DNA from 3 places in the Vibrio sp. Vb0349 genome. Region 3 is predicted to be linked to each of the others. Evidence: predicted binding sites of a transcription regulator. Region 3 holds the regulator's gene; each other region holds the start of a gene.
What was found. The regulator CRP, encoded in region 3, controls carbon source genes, mostly activating them, when cyclic AMP is high. The targets are predictions, from matches to a motif close to TGTGANNNNNNTCACA.
Positions count from the first base shown of each region.

Region 1: udp (uridine phosphorylase) is a predicted target of CRP. The motif match lies at 897-912, and genes of this name have one in related genera.
Region 2: recB (exodeoxyribonuclease V subunit beta) is a predicted target of CRP. The motif match lies at 1,140-1,155, and genes of this name have one in related genera.

Region 1 covers NZ_JAWOTS010000015.1:77,317-79,593, reverse strand. The annotation lists gene R7Q47_RS16215 (zinc/cadmium/mercury/lead-transporting ATPase) at 1-693, shown strand, start outside; gene udp (uridine phosphorylase) at 1,008-1,766, shown strand; gene R7Q47_RS16205 (DUF1887 family protein) at 1,924-2,277, opposite strand, start outside.
Region 2 covers NZ_JAWOTS010000006.1:104,188-106,464, forward strand. The annotation lists gene recB (exodeoxyribonuclease V subunit beta) at 1-1,021, opposite strand, end outside; gene recC (exodeoxyribonuclease V subunit gamma) at 1,349-2,277, opposite strand, start outside.
Region 3 covers NZ_JAWOTS010000027.1:16,219-18,495, forward strand. The annotation lists gene R7Q47_RS19995 (phosphoribulokinase) at 1-686, shown strand, start outside; gene crp (cAMP-activated global transcriptional regulator CRP) at 927-1,559, shown strand; gene R7Q47_RS20005 (DUF1338 domain-containing protein) at 1,696-2,277, opposite strand, start outside.

The sequences.
Region 1 (2,277 bases), on a different contig from region 3:
GATGGAAAAATGGTCCAAGTGGTCACGCCTTCAAAGGCAGACTTTCCACTTTCTCAGGAAGCCAAAGAGCAAGTGGTTACGTTGGAACAACAAGGTAAAACGGTTGTCATTGTTCGTTACGATGACGAGGTCATTGGCGTGATCGCATGGCAAGATACATTGCGCTCAGATGCCCAGCAAGCCATCGCAATGTTGAAGGAACTTGGGGTCACGTCGGTGATGCTAACGGGTGACAACCCGAGAAGTGCAGAAGCAATGGCAAATAGAATAGGCTTGGATTATAAAGCGAGTTTGTTACCTGCAGACAAGGTGCATTACGTCGAGAAGCTATCACAACAACATACCGTTGCGATGGTGGGAGACGGTATCAATGATGCTCCAGCCATGAAAGCTTCGAGTATCGGCATTGCGATGGGAGGCGGTACGGATGTTGCGCTCGAGACAGCTGATGCGGCGTTAACACACAACCGTTTGATTGAGCTACCTGCCATGATAGAACTGTCGCGTGCGACGCTAAGTAACATTCGTCAGAATGTCGCGTTAGCGCTAGGTTTGAAAGGTGTATTCTTAGTGACAAGTTTACTTGGTGTTACTGGGTTGTGGGTTGCTGTATTAGCCGACAGTGGTGCAACAGCACTGGTGACATTGAATGCGTTGAGATTACTTCGTTTTGAGTCCAAGCAGATTAAATAACTGACCTAACCATTGATCCCACTCATTAATAGCCCGAGGCATTCGTGTATCGGGCTTTTTTTAACCGTATTAACCTGATGCGATCAGACGTTTTTCTCGTCCTTGAAATCACGCATTGCTATGCAACAAAATGATCTAACGCCCCTTAAAGTGTGATAAATACCAGTTTTGTTTGAAATTTCATTTTCATTACATTTTGTCATTGTGATTGTGATCACTCTATGTTGGTGAAAGGTTCGCTACAGTGCATCTGTACCCAATAACTGATTAATGAGCTTATTGTTCATAAAATAAGCCACAATAAGGAGCGACTTATGTCTCAAGCTGTATTCCATTTAGGTGTTACTGAAGCTGATCTTAATGGTGCGACTCTAGCGATCATTCCTGGTGACCCAGCGCGTGTTCAAAAAATCGCAGAACAAATGGAAAATCCAGTATTTCTAGCAAGCCATCGTGAATACACGCTATACCGTGCAGAGCTAGACGGTAAACCTGTTGTGGTTTGTTCTACAGGTATTGGTGGTCCTTCTACCTCTATCGCAGTTGAGGAATTGGCACAGCTTGGTGTTCGCACTTTCCTACGTGTTGGTACAACGGGTGCAATTCAACCGCATGTAAACGTGGGTGACATGATCGTAACGACGGGGTCAGTTCGTCTTGACGGTGCGAGCCTACACTTTGCTCCTATGGAATTCCCAGCAGTTGCTGACTTTGAAGTAGCAACCGCAATGAAAGCAGCGGTAGAAGAGTCTGGCGCTACAGTTCACATGGGTGTGACTGCATCAAGCGACACGTTCTACCCTGGTCAAGAACGTTACGATACGTTCTCTGGTCGTGTTGTTAAGCGTTTCCAAGGCTCTATGCAAGAATGGCAAGACATGGGCGTACTTAACTTCGAGATGGAGTCTGCAACACTGCTAACAATGTGTGCGAGCTCTGGTTTAAAAGCGGGTTGTGTGGCTGGTGTTATCATCAACCGTACACAAAAAGAGATTCCAGATCATTCAACTCTGAAAGAAACGGAAGCGCGTTCAATTAAAGTGGTTGTAGAAGCAGCGCGTAAAATGCTTTAAGCCTCTATAGTTGGCATTTAAACAAACAGAAAAAACCAGAGGCTAACCTCTGGTTTTTTTCTACTTATAGAAATGCGTACAGCTAAAATTTAGGTATAAAAAAAGCAGCATTAATGCTGCTTTTTATCGTTGTGAATTTTAGCTTTTCTTAATGGCACTATATCTCGTCTGAACCGCCCGCGTCTTTAAACCAAGCCGTTAAGTGCGTTCTTAAATCTTTAAGCTCATCAGGGCCAATCAGGGCTAGCCCTAAGTCTTCAGCACGAGTAATGTCATTGTGACGAAGAGGACGGAAGCTCACCAACATTGCGCGCGCTTGTAAGCCACCTAATAGATCGCGAAGCGATTCTAACTTATATAAAGTATCGTCGCCGTCATCTCTCATGCCTTTGGTTTTGCACTCGATGATGTGCAGCTTGTTGTTTACAACTGTTGCGACATCTAACTCATTGCGTACTTCACTTTCACCAAGTTTACGATAAACCTGAACATTTAACGATCGATCTTGAAT
Region 2 (2,277 bases), on a different contig from region 3:
GCAGTGGCGCTTTTAAGCTGATTGGATTGGCAAGAAATGTTTCAATGGCTTCAAATACCGCGTGCTGCGGCGCACTGCCTTTCGGTGTTTTTTCCAACAAGACGTTTTGCGCGAATTTCTCCAGCTTGTCTGGATAATCGTATCCTGTGGTTTCCGTTGCTGCCCAAGCGTTTACCGCCTCCAACCACGTCGGCAGAGACTTTTTGGTGTAGCTGCGTTTGTTAATATCTGAATCTGAAATCAGCGTTAAGAAGTCATCTTGGCTTTCTCGCCACTGTGCTTTTAATTCATCAATTTTTTTCAAATTTTCAGTATGAAGATCAGCCAAACTGCCTTTCATTGCAGGAACAGAAAGGCTTAACGGCGCACCAGTTAAGTAATTGCTGATGTCAGACAACAACGCAGATGGAGAGCTCCATAGCTGGCGAATTTCCCCAGCCAAGGTAAATGGCAACGGGTAGAAATTGCGGCGCCAGTAATCGGCTACAACTTGCGCCTTTAGGTGACTTTCATCGGTCACAAACTCGTTATTAAATCGGCTGCCAGATTCAAACGCATTTTGCGTTAACATACGTTGGCAAAAACCGTGAATGGTGTAGACCGCCGCCTCGTCCATCTGACGCTCTGCCTGCAATAAAATTTCTGCGGCTTGCTTGTGATCGTCAAACTCATTAAGCAAAGGTTGGATCACCGGGTCGGAACTCTGTCCACGCGCAAACGCGATTCGCGCATCATGGATTCTTGCCCTGATACGATCGCGTAATTCCGCAGTTGCCGCTTCGGTAAAGGTTACAACCAGAATTTGGTCGACCGTAAGCGGTACGCGATGTCGAGTTTCCGCGCTGCCATGACCAAGCAAAAGACGCAGATATAAACCTGCAATAGTGAAGGTTTTACCTGTACCTGCTGATGCCTCGATTAACCTCGCACCATGCAGAGGAAACGTCATCGGTTCTAGTGGCGTTGGTTGAGGTTGCTCTGTGCGGTCTAATGTATGTAGAGGACACTCTGCACCTGACATTTGATCCATAACGCTGAATCTCTCCGGATTATTTACTAGGACGTATCACCTAATAAATGTGATCTATAGTTAAAAATTCTATTAATATGTTTAACAAGTTGGATAATTTAGAGCTTTGTGAGATCTTTCTCACGGTTATCCATAAGACGTACCGTTAGTATGCGCCCCACGAGATAAGCCAAACCTTTTTGGCGGCACAACTCAAATGAATTAAACAAAAGTATCATGGTCCCTCTGACCTTGTGGCCGTACAGCGAACGCCCTACAAAAAATAATGATTTTCTGGCGGCCACCCTACTCTTCCTTCTCTTTATCCAGCTGTCTTTATTACGCTTTTACATCATCAGCGTCTTGAACCGCTAAGCGCGCACCTTGCAGTACTAATGCTGTCAGCAAACGAACTTCTGAGGCCAACTCATCATTCCAAGCAGGCCAAATTCGAGAGATGTACGCATTACTGCCTTCGCCTGGGCTCATGAAGCCATCATTGAATGCGTCAGCCATTTTCTTCAAAGATTTCTCTTCGTCATCGACCCACTGACCGCGGCTAAAGCCCGCTTCAACACAAGCCAACGCCGTTTTCGGGAAATAAGGCAAAGGCTTAGTCATGCCTTCGAAAAATAAGCGAACTAATTCAGTCAGTAGCTGTTTGGCATACTGCGCATCGGCAATTTCTGGGTAGATCAAATGCAGCGCGCCTTCTTTACGATCGTAACCAATGATGTGAGTTTTCTTAGCATGACCCGACGCCGACATGGCAAGGTGATCGATCCACGCTGCAAGGTAATCTTGCGATCGAATCTTACCGCTTCGATAGCGAATCAAACCGGATTGGTAGCATTGAGTTAGCCAACCTGTTAGGCGAACGTTTTTCTCTTCGCCTTCATTTCGCTCAAACAAGGAATCAAACGTCAGGTCGATTTCCAAATCGTCTTGAGGCGCACCAGATAAAAACGCCAGTTTATCCACCAGCTCTTCCGCCTGAACTCGGTTGGTTTCAAACTCGATATCACCAAACGCCCCCACCGGCAGTTTGCCTTGCGCGCGCTGTTGACTCATAAAGTGTTTAAGCACCTCTGTTTTTTTCTCTGGCTGCATCAATGTCGTTTCAAGCAAGGTTTCTAACAGCTCATCACGCATTTGATAGCTTTCCAAACCACCTAAAACAAAGGGTTCGTCGTCTTCCATCACCGGTAGCGGCGGTTCAAAGATTACTTTTAAACGACGATTGAAAAAATACTGCACAGGTAAGCGCC
Region 3 (2,277 bases):
AAGGTCGACACATTAGCTACTTTGGCCCACAAGCTAATGACTTCCCGGGATTAGAAGAGTTTTTCCGTAAGTTCGGGCATGACGGCACTGGCAGCGTGCGCCGTTATCTGCACACGTTTGACGAAGCGGTTCCCTACAATCAAATGCCAGGCACGTTTACACCGTGGCAAGACTTACCCGAAAACAGCGACGTGCTGTTTTATGAAGGGTTACATGGTGGCGTGGTCGATGGCGATGTTAATGTTGCTCAACATGTGGATTTCTTAATTGGCATGGTGCCGATTGTGAACTTAGAGTGGATCCAAAAATTCGTACGTGACACTCGCGATCGCGGCCATTCGCGTGAAGCGGTAATGGACTCAATCGTGCGATCCATGGACGATTACCTCAACTATATCACTCCGCAGTTTTCTCGTACTCACATCAACTTCCAGCGCGTACCGACCGTTGATACTTCCAACCCACTTAATGCAAAAGGCATCCCTAGTTTGGATGAGAGTTTTGTGGTGATTCGCCTACGCGGTATCAAGAATGTCGACTTCCCATATCTGCTGGCCATGATTGATGGCTCATTCATGTCACGCCACAACACGATTGTCGTACCCGGCGGTAAGATGAGCTTTGCAATGGAGCTCATAGTTCGGCCTATCCTACAACAGCTCATCGAAACAGGGAAAATTGGCTAAAAACCTGCCTGCGAAGATGTTTACTTTTCATACCGTGATCATGTGCACAGTTTTGCTTACAAAATCTCAATCATGGCACGATTAAAATCAAGAAATCGTTTTCGAAAAAGGATACTATTTCTTACCGAAACACAAGAGAGCTTGCAGCATATAAAAAGTGCTCTTATTCTAGTAGGCCTAATTCAGGCTTAGCTAAAATATGGATAGCGCAAGCGTACCCTGCAGAGGAAGTGAGATATTATGGTTCTAGGTAAACCTCAAACCGACCCAACATTAGAGTGGTTTCTTTCACACTGTCATATTCATAAGTACCCTTCAAAGAGCACGCTAATTCACGCGGGCGAAAAGGCAGAAACTTTGTACTACATCGTTAAAGGTTCTGTTGCGGTTCTTATCAAAGACGAAGAAGGTAAGGAGATGATCCTTTCTTACCTAAACCAAGGAGACTTTATTGGTGAACTTGGTCTATTCGAGGAAGACCAAGAGCGCACAGCTTGGGTTCGTGCTAAATCTCCTTGTGAAGTTGCTGAAATTTCTTTCAAGAAGTTCCGTCAGCTTATCCAAGTAAACCCAGACATCCTAATGCGTCTTTCTGCGCAGATGGCTCGTCGTCTTCAAGTAACTAGCCAAAAAGTGGGTGACCTGGCGTTCCTAGACGTAACTGGTCGTATCGCTCAGACGCTTCTGAACCTTGCAAAACAACCAGACGCAATGACTCACCCAGACGGCATGCAAATCAAGATCACTCGTCAAGAAATCGGTCAAATTGTTGGCTGTTCTCGTGAGACAGTAGGTCGTATCTTGAAGATGCTAGAAGAGCAGAACCTAATCTCTGCTCACGGTAAAACCATCGTGGTTTACGGTACTCGTTAATCTCGAACTAGAGTGACACGAACAAAACTATAAAAGCCACCAATGGCAACATTGGTGGCTTTTTATTTACTCATGACCAAATGAGATAGGGTGCAGCGAACACTAATGAGTAAGCTTAACAGGTTAACCCTAAAACTTAGCCATTCGTACTTTCAAAGATTTTGTCAGCTGAAGCGGCCACGAAACCTGGGTACAAATCACCATTTTCCATCGGATAGCGCTTAGCAAATTCATAAAACCCGCCAGGGATAATTTCAGTGCCTTCGCTAAAACGAACCGCTACTTTATCTGCCATGGTCGATGACTGCTCTAGCAACACCTCAGGAGTGCCCTTCACTTCACCACCATTTTCATTAATGGTAAACCCAGCGGTACGCAGATGATCGTTTACCTGCTTCACTTCTTCATATTCATTGAGCTGGTTAACGCTCACCGTGAAGTGGTTTGCTCCGTAACCATGCGCCGCAAGCCAAGATGCGTACTCACTTTCTTTAGCCAACGTTTGGTAATCAGCAAAGCTTAAATCCCACAAGCGTCCACCATGTAAGAATGCGCTATCGTTCAGCTTGTCAGCATCGACTTGTGCCACCAAATTTTTCACAATCTCTTGTAGCTCAGACGAGCACTCTTCAACTTTTAGCTCACTAATAAATACTTTAGGTTGCTTCGGATCTGGGTGCTCATAGTGCTTAGCAACCAGCTTTTTGCTTTCGAAAAC